DNA from 4 places in the Arthrobacter sp. TMP15 genome. Region 1 is predicted to be linked to each of the others. Evidence: riboswitches for the same ligand, from Rfam matches in the RefSeq annotation. Region 1 holds a riboswitch; each other region holds the start of a gene.
The links. Region 1 has a riboswitch for S-adenosylmethionine ahead of AAFM46_RS05050 (bifunctional o-acetylhomoserine/o-acetylserine sulfhydrylase). Riboswitches for the same ligand answer to the same signal wherever they lie in the genome.
Positions count from the first base shown of each region.

Region 2: linked by a shared signal. The riboswitch ahead of AAFM46_RS11785 (aminotransferase class V-fold PLP-dependent enzyme) and the one ahead of AAFM46_RS05050 (bifunctional o-acetylhomoserine/o-acetylserine sulfhydrylase) in region 1 are both predicted to bind S-adenosylmethionine.
Region 3: linked by a shared signal. The riboswitch ahead of AAFM46_RS03320 (hypothetical protein) and the one ahead of AAFM46_RS05050 (bifunctional o-acetylhomoserine/o-acetylserine sulfhydrylase) in region 1 are both predicted to bind S-adenosylmethionine.
Region 4: linked by a shared signal. The riboswitch ahead of AAFM46_RS00770 (DUF1737 domain-containing protein) and the one ahead of AAFM46_RS05050 (bifunctional o-acetylhomoserine/o-acetylserine sulfhydrylase) in region 1 are both predicted to bind S-adenosylmethionine.

Region 1 covers NZ_CP154262.1:1,161,066-1,165,060, reverse strand. The annotation lists gene AAFM46_RS05055 (homoserine O-acetyltransferase) at 1-782, opposite strand, end outside; gene AAFM46_RS05050 (bifunctional o-acetylhomoserine/o-acetylserine sulfhydrylase) at 792-2,114, opposite strand; SAM riboswitch class IV at 2,191-2,308, opposite strand; gene AAFM46_RS05045 (Tex family protein) at 2,594-3,995, opposite strand, start outside.
Region 2 covers NZ_CP154262.1:2,633,659-2,637,653, reverse strand. The annotation lists gene AAFM46_RS11785 (aminotransferase class V-fold PLP-dependent enzyme) at 1-1,360, opposite strand, end outside; SAM riboswitch class IV at 1,405-1,518, opposite strand; gene hisN (histidinol-phosphatase) at 1,606-2,421, opposite strand; gene rsgA (ribosome small subunit-dependent GTPase A) at 2,505-3,623, opposite strand; gene aroA (3-phosphoshikimate 1-carboxyvinyltransferase) at 3,627-3,995, opposite strand, start outside.
Region 3 covers NZ_CP154262.1:746,112-750,106, reverse strand. The annotation lists gene AAFM46_RS03330 (helix-turn-helix domain-containing protein) at 1-32, opposite strand, end outside; gene AAFM46_RS03325 (sodium:solute symporter) at 183-1,706, shown strand; SAM riboswitch class IV at 1,799-1,910, shown strand; gene AAFM46_RS03320 (hypothetical protein) at 1,924-2,208, shown strand; gene AAFM46_RS03315 (lipoyl domain-containing protein) at 2,229-2,471, opposite strand; gene AAFM46_RS03310 (hypothetical protein) at 2,573-2,716, opposite strand; gene AAFM46_RS03305 (VIT1/CCC1 transporter family protein) at 2,869-3,963, shown strand.
Region 4 covers NZ_CP154262.1:173,886-177,880, forward strand. The annotation lists gene AAFM46_RS00760 (O-succinylhomoserine sulfhydrylase) at 1-1,092, opposite strand, end outside; gene AAFM46_RS00765 (rhodanese-like domain-containing protein) at 1,155-1,547, opposite strand; gene AAFM46_RS00770 (DUF1737 domain-containing protein) at 1,544-1,804, opposite strand; SAM riboswitch class IV at 1,896-2,016, opposite strand; gene AAFM46_RS00775 (Pr6Pr family membrane protein) at 2,129-2,764, shown strand; gene AAFM46_RS00780 (aminodeoxychorismate lyase) at 2,761-3,651, opposite strand; gene AAFM46_RS00785 (DUF308 domain-containing protein) at 3,661-3,995, opposite strand, start outside.

The DNA of each region.
Region 1 (3,995 bases):
TCCATCTCAGTTTCACTGCGGTAGGTAATGTGCGCGATCCGGCGGGCAAGCCCCAGTCCCATGGTGGGAGCCGCGCCGTCGTAATAGTCCCCGCCGGCGAAGTTCGGGTCCTGGCGGACAGCCAGAATTTGAGTCTGGGCAAATGCGATTTGCTCAGCAGTGCTGGCAGCGCACGAGGCAACCACGGCACAGCGCTGCACCCGCTCGGGGTAAGTGAGCGCCCACTCCAAAGCTCGGGCGCCCCCCATGGAACCGCCAATGACAGCATGCCAGGAAGTGACACCGAGTTTATCCGCCAAACTGGCTTCCGCACGGACGGAGTCCCGAATGGTGATGAATGGGAAGCGGGAACCATAGGGCTTCCCGTCCCCGGCAATGCTGGAGGGTCCCGTGGTTCCGTAGCAGCCCCCCACCATATTCGCGCAGAGAACAAAGTATTTGTCCGTATCAATGACGGCACCGGGTCCAACCAGGCCTTCCCACCAGCCGTCCTCCTCGGAGTCACCCCGGCTTACGTGGGTGCTTCCCGTGAGTGCGTGCTGGATGAGTACCGCGTTATCACCCGCTTCGTTGAGTGTTCCCCAGCTTTCAAAGGCCACTGTTACCGACGGTAATGCCCCCCCTGCTTCAAGTGCCAGAGCGCCTATGTGAACCGAACGCAGTACACCTCCGCCCTGGCCAACGGCAGCTGAGAAGGAACTCCCGGCGCGCCCCGCTGAACTGGTTTCCGCATCTGTTGGAGCTGCGTTCGCCAGCCCTGCCCCTCTCATCACGTGACTCACATGGCTCACTCAGCTCACGGAAGACTTAGCAGCGCGAAACCCTGCCTCAAGGTCGGCAATGATGTCAGCAACATTTTCCAGCCCCACAGACAGTCGCACCAGGCCCGGGCGCACTCCGGCGGCAAGTTGCTGCTCGGGTGAAAGCTGCGCGTGGGTGGTGGACGCCGGGTGGATAACCAGGGAGCGGACATCGCCAAGGTTGGCAACGTGGGAGTGAAGTTCCAAGCCGTCAACGAAGCGCTGGCCGGCTTCCGCTCCACCCACGATGTCAAAGGAGATGATGGCACCGATGCCGTTGGGGGCGTACTTGCGTCCGCGCTCAAACCACGGGCTCGATGGGATGCCGGCATAGGCAACAGCCTCAACATTTGCATTACTTTCAAGCCACTGCGCAACACTCACGGCGTTGCTGACATGGCGCTCAACGCGCAGGCTCAGTGTCTCAATGCCTTGGGCGATGAGGAAAGCATTGAACGGGGAGATAGCGGAACCGAGATCGCGAAGCAGTTGCACTCGCGCCTTGAGGATGAAAGCCAGGTTTGCCCCAAGTGCACACCCCACGCCGAGGTCCCGGGCGTAGACCAGCCCGTTATAGCTCTCATCCGGGGTGTTGAATCCCGGGAACCTCTCAGGATTGGCGGCAAAGTCAAAGGTGCCGCCATCAACAATGACGCCGCCAATCGCAGTACCATGACCGCCCAAGTACTTGGTAGCTGAGTGGATGACAATATCGGCACCCCATTCCAGCGGTCGGAGCAGGTATGGAGTAGCCAAGGTGTTGTCCACAATCAGCGGCACGCCTGCTTCGTGGGCAATGGTGCTGATGTTTTCCAAATCAAGCACGTCTTGGCGGGGGTTGGAGACAGTTTCACCAAAGAATGCTTTGGTGTTCGGACGCACAGCGGAACGCCATTCATCCAGGTTGTCTGGATCGGAGACGAAGGTTACCTCGATCCCGAGTCGCTTCAGCGTGTGGGCCAGTAGGTTGAAAGTGCCGCCGTAGACGCTGGGGCTGGAAACAATGTGATCCCCGGCGTCGGCCACGTTGAGGATGGCAAGGGTGGTTGCCGCCTGGCCAGAAGACAGCAGCAGCGCCGCAACTCCGCCCTCAAGACTGGCAATCCGCTGCTCCACGGCATCGGTGGTGGGGTTGCCAATACGAGTGTAAATTGGCTCCAGCTCAGTCAGAGCAAACCGTGCGGCGGCACTTTCCGCTGACGGGAAGACAAACGAGGTGGTCTGGTAGATGGGCAATGCCCGTGCACCAGTTGTGACATCCGGCTGCTGACCTACGTGGATCTGACGAGTTTCAAATGACCAACCGTTACTCATGGATGGGTTCCTTCATACTAGGGGCCGTCCGTGAAACCCTCCGGCGCATACGGCTCGGAAGGGCCTTGGAATCTATGGCCCGCGCTTGCACCGTAAACCGGTCGGTTCGGTGCCAGGTCTTCACCCGGGGCACCCCACCGCGGATGGAGGGTTGCCGGTCAGCAAGCCGGGGCTATCAGCTGACACTCATGACCTACATCCAGTGTGAAAGAATCCCCGCATCATCGCAAGATTATGACCGGTTTGTGACTTTTTGCGAAGATTTGCTTGATTTTTGGGCGATAAGAGGAAGTTCACTGAACTAGTGAGAGATTTTTCGGGCAACAACCGCCCGAATCGTTTAAGCAGCTCCTGTGGGTGTTTGCCCAAAACACCCGCACGAGCTGCTTAACGGATTGGGGATTGCTCGTTTCCTAGTGTTCCTGCTAGTGTTCCTGCTCCTGCCCCTGTTCCTTCTCCTGCTCCTGCTCCTGCCCCTGCTACTTTCCCAAACCTGCGCGCCGGAGCGCTTCGGCCATAGCCGTGTTTGCGCTGCTCGGAGCTGCCCCCGGAGCCAAGTTGGGCTTGGGCTTATGTCCTCGAGGCTGAGCAGTAGCGCCAGCCTCGGATGTGCCGGCTGGATTTCTGGCTCCTGGGTTTCTGGCCCCTGGGTTTCTGACCCCAGGGTTTCTGGCTCCTGATCTGGCTCCAGGCCTGCCATCAGGTCTGGTGTCAGACTTGGCGGCTGTGTCATCCAGGCGCAGCGTCAAGGAAATACGCTTACGCTCGGGCTCCACTTCAAGGACCTTCACGCGAACCACTTGGCCGGATTTAACCACTGTGTGCGGGTCAGACACAAAGGAATTACTCATGGCTGAGACATGTACAAGTCCGTCTTGGTGCACACCAATGTCAACGAAGGCACCAAATGCGGCAACATTGGACACTGTTCCCTCAAGGATCATGCCGGGGAGCAAATCGGTGATTTTTTCAATGCCATCTGTAAACGTTGCCGTTTCGAAGCGGGGCCGGGGGTCACGGCCGGGCTTTTGCAGCTCCGCAACAATGTCCTGCACAGTGGGCAGCCCAAAGCTGCCGTCAACGAAGTCGGCCGGGTTCACCGTTGCGGCACCAACAACCCCGCCTGTCACATCCTTTGCCGAAGCCCCCACCGCACCAAGAATTTTCCGTGCCACACCATACGCTTCAGGGTGCACGCTAGAGGCGTCAAGTGGCTCCGCTCCCCCGGTAATACGCAAGAATCCGGCACACTGCTCAAAGGCCTTCGGTCCGAGCCTGGCCACTTTGAGCAGGTCCCGCCGCTTGGCGAAAGGGCCATGTTCGTTCCTGTAAGCCACAATGTTCTCACTCAGAAGCGGCCCCACCCCCGCCACTCTGGCCAAGAGTGCAGGTGAAGCCATATTCAAGTCCACACCCACAGCGTTCACACAGTCCTCAACAACTGCGCCCAAGGAGCGTTCAAGTTTGGCAGGGGTGAGATCGTGCTGATACTGACCCACCCCGATGGACTTCGGATCGATCTTAACCAACTCTGCCAAGGGATCCTGCAGGCGACGGGCAATGGAAACAGCTCCGCGTAGGGTGACATCCATACCCGGCAGCTCAGCACTAGCCAGCGCGGACGCCGAGTAAACCGAGGCACCCGCTTCTGAGACCACAAGTTTAGTCACCTGACGCTCCGGAGCCAGACGCTTGAGTTCGGCCACAAGCTCGCCAGCCAGTTTGTCGGTTTCCCTGCTCGCCGTGCCATTGCCGATGGCCACCAGCTCTATCCTGTGCCGCTGCGCCAGCGAAACCAGAGTCGCTAGCGCCTCGTTCCAACGTTTAGCAGGGGCATGGGGGTAGATGGTTTCAGTAGCCACCACTTTCCCGGTGCCATCA
Region 2 (3,995 bases), 1.5 Mb from region 1:
AGTCAGGATAGCTACGGTTATCGTTTGCCGGGACCCACCGGCCGGAATCGATCACGTAGTCCCAGGACATGCCATCACGCAGGAGGGTCGTGATGCCGTCAAGGAGTCGCTGAGAGTCCTCCACACGTGAGCCCACCCCAAAACTGGCCCGGAGCGAGCCTGATGGAAGTCCCAGCCTGTTGAGCAGCGGATGTGCACAGAATTTACCGTCACGGACACCCACACCGTGTTCTGCCGATAAGTACGCGGCGACCAATCCGGCGTCGTACCCGGTAATGGAGAAGTTGACGACGCCGATGCTGCCGCAGTCTGGGTGCGAGTGCGCATCACTGAACAGGGAGTGAACATTAACACCCGCTATGTTGTTCAGGCCAGTGACAAGGTGCTTGCGCAGGAGTTGTTCGTGGTTGTGCCAGTCCAAGGGGTCAAGGGAGCCCAAAATAGCCGCGGCTTTGGCCAGTGTGGCGGCGCCCAAAACATTGGGGGAGCCGGCCTCATGCCGGGCAGGGCCATCGGTCCAGGTGACGGATTCAAGCCGAACCTCTTTCACGGCACCCCCGCCGGCCAGGTGGGGCGTGCCGGCATCGAGCCAGTCGCGGCGTCCTACCAGCACTCCAGCCCCAAAAGGTGCGTAGAGTTTATGCCCGGAGAAAGCCAAGTAATCGATTCCGCTAGCGGACAGATCAATGCGGCGGTGCGGTGCCAGCTGAGCGGCGTCCACAACAATGCGCGCCCCGTACCGGTGTGCCAAGGCGGCCAGCTCGTTCACGGGAAGGACTTCCCCGGTGACGTTGGAGGCGCCAGCAACCGCCAGCAGAAGCACATTACCTGCACGCAATTGTGTTTCTACCCGGGCCAAGGTCGAGGCGATGCTGTCGGCCGCCACAACGGAACGGTGTGGCAGGCCCTGCCATGGCAGCAGGTTGGCATGGTGTTCGATGTCCAGGTAAAGCACCTCACCGTGAAGGTTGGAGCGGCCATCGGCATACCCGAGGCGCTTCAAGACGCTTTCCACACACGTTGCCAAAAGGTTTAACGAATCTGTGGTGTTTCGGGTGAAAATAACCAAATCATCAGAGCGTGCACCCACAAAATCCGCCACAATCCTCCGCGCGTTCTCATAAGCTGAGGTGCTGACCTGGGAGGCGAAGCCGGCTCCTCGGTGCACGCTGGCGTAATAGGGCAGCACCTCGTTCAAGTGGGCCGCTACCTCGTTGATGGCCGGTGCGGAGGCTGCGTAGTCAAGGTTGGCGTAGCGCACATGCCCGCCGTGGATCAGGGGAGCCTGCAATTCATCACCCACAACGGGCAACAACGGCGATTCTATGAGGGAGTTTTTTTCCAACAGGGCGTTGCTCATCAAGGATTCCTTCGACGGAAGGACGCCTGGGGGGGGTGCCAAGCAGTCCGCGCTTGCCAAAACCGTTCCGGTCTGGCCAGGTCGTCACCCGGGGCACCCCGCCGCGAAAGGAGGGTTGCCGGCCAGCAAACCGGGGTTTAGCGCTGGCACTCGTGACCTATGCACAAGAGATTAGCCCAAGAAATCAGATAGTGCATTTGTTACGTTACATAAAGCGCCGCACTCACCTGCGCAACCTCGAAAAGTTAACCCAGCAAGTCATCCCAATTGGGATTCAAGCGTCGCAGCACCTCGGTGTGCAAAATGGAGTTGGTCGCCAGGGCATTGCCGCCAAAGGGGCCGTCTGCGCCCTCTAAAGAGGTGAAGCGGCCACCGGCCTCTGTGACGATAGGAACCAGTGCGGCCATATCGTATAGGTTCAGTTCGGGCTCACAGGCAATGTCCACACTGCCTTCGGCCACCATGCAGTAAGACCAAAAATCGCCGTAGGCCCGGGTACGCCAGACGTCGTCGGTAAGTGAGATGAACTCGTCGCGGTTGCCGCGCTCCGCCCAGCCTGTCAGAGACGAGTAGGACAAGGAGGCGTCCTTGAGCTCCGCGACGTTGGAGACCCGGATGCGTGTTGCAGCGGCAAGGGATTTGCCCATGTAAGCTCCTGTGCCCTGAGCCGCCCACCAACGTTTACCCAGTGCCGGGGCGCTGACAAGGCCCACAACCGGGACGCCTTCCTCAACCAGGGCAATCAGTGTGGCCCAGACCGGGACGCCGCGCATAAAGTTCTTGGTGCCGTCGATGGGGTCAATAATCCAGCGTCGTGACCCATGCCCGCTGCTGCCAAATTCCTCGCCCAACACGGCATCGCGTGGGCGCACTCTGGAGAGCTGGCTCCGGATGGACTCCTCGGCAGCCTTGTCCGCATCGGTCACAGGTGTCAGGTCAGGCTTGGTTTCAACTCTCAGATCGAGGGCCTTGAAACGGGACATGGTCAGCGAATCCACGCTGTCTGCAAGAACATGCGCCAGGCGAAGGTCATCGTTATACGTTTGGGGTGCGATCGTCATACGCTTCACGCTATCTGTAGTGAGAGAAAAATCCGGGATGACGCGTAGTGGCAGCGACCCCAAAAGCAGAGGCAGCCAAAGAGTTACTCTATGCTGCCCAGTTCTTTCGCCTCGGCACGGCCTTCAGTTCTATCGCTTGTCCCTAGCAGGCGGCGCAAGGAAGCAAGGCGGGCGCCTCCGGCGTCACCGGCAAACCCTGCAGCCACATAGGGGTCCAAGCCGCAATTGACGGCTACGCTGTTGTGCTTGCAGCCCCGTTCGCAGTTGTCGGTGCCGGGTTGTAAGTCAGGGAAGGCGGCCAAAATTCTGTCCGGATTCACATGGGCTAAACCAAAGGACCGGATGCCTGGGGTATCAATGATCCATGACCCTGGTACGCCGCCTTGGAGCTGCAGTGCCAAGGCTGAGGAGGATGTGTGCCGTCCACGGCCCGTGACGGCATTCACGCCACCGGTGGCTCGTTGTGAACCGGTCAGTGCATTGACCATGGTCGATTTTCCGACGCCTGAGTGACCCACCATCACGCTGACCTTGCCGTCAAGGTAGCCATGCAGCTGGGCAACAGCACCGCCGGCAAGCAGAGCGGAGTCGCCGTCGTCGCTGCGGGCGTCAATACCCGAGGCGCCATCGGCAGCTGTTCGGCTGATAATGACAGTCATTTCCAAGTGCTCGTAGTTGGCCAGCAGCTCGGCTGGATCCTTGATGTCGGTTTTGGTGATCAGGAGCAGGGGAGAGATGCCTGAGTCATAGGCGGCAACCAGCGCCCTGTCGATAAATCCGGTGCGGGGTTCGGGGTTGGCCGCTGCCACAACAATCACAAGCTGATCGGCGTTGGCCACCACCACCCGCTCCACGGGGTCGGTGTCATCGGCACTTCGACGCAGCAGGGTGCGGCGTTCCTCCACACGGACCAGCCGGGCCAGCGTGTCAGGTTTGCCCGTCACATCGCCTACCAGCGCAACAAAGTCACCGGCCACCACTGGATTGCGGCGAAGTTCCCTTGCCCGCGCGGCAATGAGGATGCGTTCAGTGGGTAAATCTTCGTCCACAATGGCCGTGTATCTGCCACGGTCAACCGTCACGATCCGGCCAATGACTGCATCCTCGTGGGCGGGTCTGTCCTTGGTTCTTGGCCGGCTGCCCTTCTTATTTGCCCTGACCCGGACATCAGATTCATCCCAGTTGCTGTAATCCCGTGCCATGTTCTATGCCTTTGTTTCAACCGCCGCGGCGACTCCAACAGCGGTCTGCGACACCATGGCCGCCCACATATTTGGAAACTCGGGCATGGTCTTGGCAGTTGTGGCAATATTCTCAACCTCGACGCCGGGAACGGCAAGCCCGATGATGGCGCCGGCCGTGGCCATACGGTGATCATGGTAACTGTGGAACACCCCGCCATGGAGAGCTGCCGGGTTGATGATCAGTCCGTCTTCGGTCTCCACCGCATTGCCACCCAGAGCGTTGATTTCAGCTACCAGGGCGGCCAGGCGATCGGTCTCATGTCCGCGCAGGTGTGAGATGCCGCGCAGGCGTGAGGGTGTGGAAGCCAGAGCACAGATCGCGGCTGTGGA
Region 3 (3,995 bases), 410 kb from region 1:
CCGGTACTTGGTTCCACGTGCAAAGCTTTCATTAGCGGCTCCTTTGACACCACGGCTGCCGCTTGCTCTCAAGCTGCACTTTGACTGTAACTGCAGTCACAGTTTAGCCTAATAGACAACAAGTGTTGCTTAAGAGGCAATATTTCGGGGGATTACTACTACTTCGCACTCTGGAGCATCACATGGACTTAAACATTGCCATAGTCGTCTTATATTTGGTGGCCATGCTGGCCTTTGGTTGGTGGGGAAAGTCGCGGACCAAAAATAATAGCGACTTCCTGGTGGCCGGCCGTCGATTAGGACCATTCCTCTACACAGGAACCATGGCCGCCGTGGTGCTCGGTGGCGCCTCCACAGTAGGAGGCGTGGGCCTCGGTTACAAGTTCGGCATCTCCGGTATGTGGCTGGTCATTGCCATCGGTGTTGGCGTGTTACTGCTCAGCCTGCTATTTGCCCCCACCCTGCAAAAGTTGAAGATCTACACAGTCTCACAGATGCTCAGCCTGCGTTACGGTCAAGAGAGCACCAAGTTCTCAGGCATAGTCATGCTCGCCTACACCATCATGATCTCGGCAACCTCTACAGGAGCCTATGCCACCATCTTTGTGGTCCTCTTCGGCTGGGACCGCTGGCTGGCTATCGCTGTAGGTGGAGCGATTGTGTTGCTGTACTCCACGATTGGCGGCATGTGGTCAATCACCCTCGCTGACCAGGTTCAGTTCATCATCAAGACCGTGGGTATCTTCTTGCTCATGCTGCCCTTCGCTTGGAACGCGGCAGGCGGCCTTGACGGCATCCGTGACCGCGTTGATGCGAGCTTCTTCCAGTGGGATGGAATCGGCGTCCAAACAATCATCACCTACTTTGTGGTCTACACCCTGGGGATGCTCATCGGTCAGGACATTTGGCAGCGCGTCTTCACCGCCCGCACCCCCGAAGTTGCCCGCTGGGGCGGTGCCACCGCCGGTATCTACTGCATCCTTTACGGTATTGCTGGCGCATTGATCGGAATGGCAGCATTTGTTGCGCTGCCCACCATTGACATTGCCAACCTGGGCAAGGATGTTGTTTACGCAGAAGTCGCCACCCAGTTACTGCCCCTGGGCATTGGTGGCATCGTCATGGCCGCGGCTGTGGCCGCCATGATGTCCACAGCATCCGGCTCACTCATTGCCGCAGCGACAGTTGCCCGCAAAGACGTTGTCCCCTACGTTGCCAGCTGGTTCGGCAAGAAAATTGACACCTCAGATTCGGCCAACCCGGAGCACGATGTTAACGCCAACCGTGCCTACGTCCTGGGCTTGGGTGTCCTCGTGGTTTTGATTTCCATTGTGGTCAACGACGTGGTCTTCGCGTTGACAATCGCCTACGACATTCTGGTTGGCGGTCTGCTCGTTGCCATCATCGGCGGCCTTGTTTGGAAGCGCGGTACCGGTCTTGGAGCTGCCTGGTCAATGGCAGTTGGCAGCGTAGTCACCATTGCCATGCTGGTGCTGTTCGCCACCGGAGTCATCTTCAGCGAAGACGGAATCTACGCCAACGAGCCCATCTACATTGGCTTGGCATCATCATTGCTTGTTTATGTTGTGGTCTCCCTGCTGACCCCGCGCACACCCGATCACATTCGCAAGGCTTGGGATGACCGACTCGCCGCAGCCGTCACAGACACCAACTCGGATGAAGTAGGCGCCCAGCTACAGAAGTAACAGCTCTTCTCCAGAGTACGACGGCGGTTGGTGACTAACATTTATTACCTCACCTGCCGCCGTCGTACTTTAAAGCGGTAGTCTGGAGCCAGCTTCATGAGATGCGATGCCAAGCTCCGACTTATCGCGCACCTTCCCCATGCTTCAAGGGTGGTTCGGATGAGGAAGTGACCGGCGGAAAATCTTCGCGGGTAAGAGCAAGCCAAAGGCATCCACCATGATTGCTACCTCCGTAGTCCCCGCATCACGTCAGCCGCCCACACGCCCTTCCGGCATCTCGGTTCTGCCCGCCGTGGACGTTATTCTGGGTTCTGTCACCTTCGCCACGCCCGGCGGCTACCACCGCTATCAGTGTCCGGCCCCAGAAGAGTTGGCCAATGCGCTGGCCCACGCAGTCCGCCCGGCTCAGTGGATTCCGGAAATAGGCACCCTGGTGATCACAGTTGCACAGACTCGGGTCAAAGCCGGGCGCCGGATAGGCTTTGGGCTCACAGCACACTAAGCCGCCAGTGACCCATAACGCTAGGGGTTTGGCCATTCAATGCTGACGATGACTGATCCCTGCTGTACTTCATCGCCTTCTGCTACCCGCAGCCTCACCGTGCCAGCGGCGGGCGCGTAAATCTCGGCGTCGATCTTATTGATGGCGATTTCGGCGAGTAATTGTTTTTCAGCAACCATCTCACCATCTGCAACGTGCCAGGTTGCCAGCACACCAGGCTCAGTTGCATCTCCTGTCATCATGGGAAAGAGGACTTCATTCACTTCGCTACCGCCTTTTCGAACCGTGGTCCCGATGCGCGGGGCCCATTGGCATCACAGCCTATGCGAGTTCACAGCCGAAAGTAATGGCGGGGCGTGCGGAGCTATTTCTTGTTCTTCGCTGCGGTTACTGCTGCTGCCCAGCTCGCGCCCAAGCCGGCACTAATGGTTGATGCCATGACCATCATGCCGGCGTTGGACTTGACCAGCCCGGCGATGAAGAGGGCCACCCTGCAAGCCAGTCCCATGGCGTTGCATCAACTGCACGAAAATACTTTCTATAATTTGTTTCTTGTGGGGGTAACTTCCGGGATCCCGAAACTTTTTCGCTAGGACTACCGGCCGGAAATCAGCCCGGATCCGGGCTACAGTAAGGGCTGACTTTAAGGAGTACGCCCACGTGTCTGAACCTATCCCCACACCAGCGCAGATCAAGCGGTGGCGCCAGTATTTGGCCGATGAGCGCGCCGAGGCTGCCGTCTACCGCGACCTGGCCAAGCGCCGTGACGGTGAAGAAAAGCTGATCCTGCTGGCGCTGGCCACAGCGGAAGGCCGCCACGAGAAACACTGGCTGGACTTACTCGGCGAGCATGTTGGCCCCCCTAGGCGTTCCTCAAATCGCAACCAAGTATTGGGTTTTCTGGCCCGCCGTTTCGGCTCTGTATTTGTGCTTGCCCTAGCGCAGCGTTCGGAATCAAGATCACCCTACGCAAGCGATGCTGACGCCACTGATGCCATGGCAGCCGATGAGTCAATCCATGAAGAAGTAATTCGTGGGCTCTCCGCCAGGGGCCGCACCAGGCTCTCCGGTTCTTTTCGGGCTGCCGTTTTTGGCGCCAATGACGGGCTCGTTAGCAACCTGTCGCTGGTGGTGGGCATGGCGGCCACCGGAGTTGGCAGCCAAGTGGTGCTCTTTAGCGGTATTGCCGGTTTGTTGGCAGGGGCATTGTCCATGGGCGCGGGAGAATTTGTGTCCGTGCGTTCTCAGCGGGAAATGCTTGACGCGTCAGCGCCAACTCAGATCACCCTCACAGCAGCGTCATCGCTTGACCTGGAAAATAATGAACTTGTGCTTGTTTATTTAGCCAGGGGCATGACACGCGAAGCTGCCGAACACCGGGCTGCCGAACGCCTCAGCGAACTAGCCTGTGATTGTGATCCAAGCCTGTCCGCCTCCACCGAAAATGTTGAATCAGCACAGGAACTTCAGACTCTGGGTACGGCCTGGGGCGCGGCAAGTTCAAGTTTCTGCTTCTTTGCGTCAGGCGCTGTCATTCCCATCCTGCCGTTCGTATTCGGCATGACCGGCTTTGGCGCCCTTGCCCTTGCCTGCGCTTTGGTGGGGTTGACGCTGCTAGGAACCGGCGCCATTGTGGGCCTACTTTCTGGTGCTTCACCGCTATGGCGCGGAATTCGACAACTAGCCATCGGAATGGGCGCCGCCGCAGCTACATATCTGCTGGGGATCCTCTTCGGTGGCTTAGTAGGCGCGTAGCGGTCCCCCACCCCCACGCTCGCTCACTCCAC
Region 4 (3,995 bases), 990 kb from region 1:
GGCGCGGTGGGTGGTTGTTGCTGGATGGGTAATCAGGGACTTTGCGTCGCCAAGATTGTTGGAGATATCGATAATCTTTAACGCATTCAAAAACGAAAAGGCCGCATCTTTTGCGGTGCCTACAGTAGGTTCTGCCAGCTCAAACGTCAGGACAGTTCCGCCGGCTTTCATCTGTTTTTTAGCTAGTTCAAACTGTGGGTGCGATGGCAGGTGCGGGTAGAGGACACGGCTGACAGCTGGCGCAGACTCCAAGAACTCACCCAATGCCAGCGCGCTCCTGCATGAATGTGAAACGCGCAAACTCATAGTCTCCAGCCCCTTCGTCAACACCCAGGCGTTGAAGGCAGATAATGCCGGTCCGGTGTGGCGCATCAGGTTTTTGACGGGGCCCTGGATGAATTCCTGGGTACCTAAGATGGCGCCACCCAATACCCGGCCCTGGCCATCAATATGTTTGGTGCCCGAGTACACAATAATGTCAGCACCAAAGTCCCCGCAGCGTTGTAGGAGAGGAGTGGCGAAAACGTTATCGGCCACCACCTGCGCACCGGCTGCATGGGCAAGATCGCACACAGCCGCTACATCGATGATTTCTTGCATGGGGTTTGAGGGGGATTCAAAGAACACAGCTGTTGTGGGAACCGAGAGGGCGGTTCGCCACTGATCCAAATCGGGTCCGTCAACAAACACGGTCTCCACTCCCCAACGCGGCAGCAGTTCGTTAAGGATGACAAAGCAGGAGCCAAAGAGCGAGCGTGAGGCAACCACGCGGTCCCCGGCCGCCAGTAATGCACCCAAGGCGGTGAATACAGCAGACATTCCCGACGCCGTCGCAAAGCAAGCTTCTTTACCTTCCAACAGTCGCAGCCGTTCCTGAAAGGTGGCCACTGAGGGGTTCCCATACCGGGAGTACACAAACCTCTCCGTTTCGCCGGTGAAAGCGGCTTCTGCGGCTTCCGCCGATTCATACACAAAGCCGGAGTTTAAAAAGAGGGCTTCGGAGGTTTCTTGAAAATTGCTGCGGTCAAGGCCGCCCCGTACGGCTTGGGTGTCCTCTGCCCAGGTGGCTGCGTGCTGGTTAAAGTTGCTCAATTATGTATCCTTGGCTTTCGCTGGTGGTCTCTCAGTGGCGTGTCATAAAGTGCGACGGCGGTTCAGCGCCAGGGTAGTTGTTGGTTCTTCCAGCCGTTGATCACCCTGTCGCCGTAGGGGTCGGGGACGCCTTCGAAGCCTTCCAAGACGTTGTACGCCGTGTAGCCGACGGCCGTAGCAGCCTCGGCAGCGGCAATGGAGCGGGCGCCCGAACGGCACAGCACCACAAGGGGTGCCTGACGGGGTACCGCGGCCTGTAGCTGCGCCAAAAATTCGGGGTTGTGGCTGCCGTCGGCAAGGTTCCATTGGATAAAAAGCGGCTCGGTATTAAGGGCGGAAGTATCGGGAACACCAATATGCTCCCATTCACTGCGGGTGCGCACATCCAACAGAACAGCGCCGGCCGCCACATGCTCCCATGCTGTTACCGGCGGCAAATCCCCTGCGTAGCTCATTTGATGACCTCTCCATGAAGTGCCAACTCTGTATCCAGCTCGTCTATTGCCGTGGCCACTGCGGCGTCACTGGTGGCAACGGCCTGCGGGAGGATGAGCGCTTGGGCGCAGATCACGGAGCTGCCATCGAAGGTGAGCGCAGGACCCCCGTGCAAAACATAGCCCTCATCCAGGGCCGTTGAGATGCGCTCACAAAAGGAACGGTCATCGGGACCTGTAATGAGCCTGTAGGCCAAGCTGGATGGGTCAGTGGACATGATTTCTCCTCATTGCAAATGGCCGGAGGGCTGCAAGGGGGAGCTGTGCAGGTAGTTAGAAACTGAGCTCCTAAATACACGCTGCAAGTTACGTCCACGCTTGCAAACTTAAGCCGTTGATAGCTTGATTTGCCGAGTATTCACCTGAGGCACCCCGCCGGAAAGAGGGTTGCCGGCCAGCAAGTCAGGGCTTGACACTGGCACTCATTACTCACTTTGAAGCTAACACACCGATCCCTTGCCAATACTAAAAACTGGGAAGTGTGGCGGAACATGACGGCTGCGCTACAGACACGCGGCCCACTGTACTGGCACTATGAAACCATGACTTCGCACCGCACATTTGCTGCTATCCGCTTCCTGTTTGGAGCGGTGGCCCTCACCGCCGTAGGAATCCAACTGGGCATCCATGCCGGCCACGGCTTCAGTGTGCTGAACTTCTTCAGCTACTTCACCAACCTCTCAAACATCTTCGCCGCCGTCGTCCTCGTTGTAGAGTCCGTGCTGACGTGGCGCGGGAAAGAATTAGGCCCGGTGTGGCAGCTGTTGCGCTGTATTTCGGTGGTGTGCATGGCGTTGGTTGGTATCGTTTTTCAGGCGCTGCTGCGCGATGTGGATTTGGGTGCGTTACTTCCATGGATCAACACATGGCTGCACTATGTGATGCCCGTGGTTGTGGTGGCAGACTGGCTGATCCAACCGCCTCGCCAGCGGATTCCCTTGAAAAGAGTTGGGATCGCCATGGTGTTCCCGCTCGTGTACCTGGCGTATTCGCTGATTCGTGGGGCGGCTACCAACTGGTATGCCTACCCGTTCCTGAACCCGGACGACGGCGGCTACGGTGCAGTTTTGTTGACCTGCCTGATCATCGCGGTTACTTTTGTGATCATGAGTGTGTTGATGATTGCGCTGGGAAACAAGCTGCGTCCCGCTATTGCGCCCGTCGCTAGTGCCACCTAAAGGGTTTTTGCCAATAGCTCCCCAAGTTCGGTGCTCAGTTCTGCCCGGATCTTGGGGGTACCAATTTCCGTGCCATCGATCGTATTCACCGGCGCCAACAAGCGCAGGCTGGAGATGAGCCACACCGCGTCTGCATCGAGCAAATCCGCTGGGGCAACGGGGCCGTATCCCAACTCCCATCCGGCGGACTTTGCAGCAGCAAAAAGTGCCCCTTGGGTGGTGCCGGGCAAAATACCCGTGTCTAAGTGGGGTGTGATGAGTCGTTTGATGGGCGCACCGAATTCATCTGTAATGTGGGCCAAAAGCACCGACGATGTTGGGCCTTCCAACACCAATCCGTCTGAGCTGGTGAAGATCACGTCATCAGCACCTTGCTGGTGCGCATACCGCAGGGCTGCCATGTTGAGCGCGTAGGAGAGTGTTTTAGCGCCCATCAGCAGCCACGGTGCGCGGGCGGCAATCTGGCTGTCGTAGCCACGCTCCAAGAAAATAACGTCCAAACCTTGGGCCCTTTGTTGCGCCAGCTTTGGCGAAATTTCCGAGACTTGCACCCAAGCGGAGGCGGTGTTGGCTCCCTCGGGGCCACGCGTGGCTACCAGTTTCACAACGGCTTGGTCGGTGGCGCCAGCATAGGCCTGCAACGCCGTCGTAATTGCCGCCTGCCATACCTTTGCCGCGGGTATCTCTAAGCTCATGGTGTTCGCGGATACGGCAAAACGGTCAAGGTGCGCCTGAATTTTGCGCGGGACACCGTCAATGGCTAGGAGGGATTCGAAGATTCCATCTCCCCTGGTGACGCCCTGATCCGTGGCCAAAATGGTGGGCGAGGCGGCGTCCGCCAACCGTCCTGCCGGATGGGCGGGGTCCAAAAATACCAAAACTGTCATGTTCGGAGTTTAGCGGGTGTGGGTGATTTTCTTGCCGAACGTTAGCGCCCTAACCAGACCAACTATGCCCAGAATGATCAACATGATGGCAGTCATCAGCAGCAACCACATGGCCGTCCAAGCGGGAACCGCCAGCACCATGATTCCCGCTAGGACACTGATGACGGCAAAGACTATGGCCCAGAGACGGGTGGGGCCCTTGCCAGCTTCGGCCATAGCGATGATGCCCTCGAAGATCCAGCCGATGCCGATCAAGATGACAGTGAACACCAAAAGGGCTTCGCCGGTGGCGGCAGAGTTCCGCAGGGCGATGATGCCTGCAACCATAACGAATAGACCGAGCA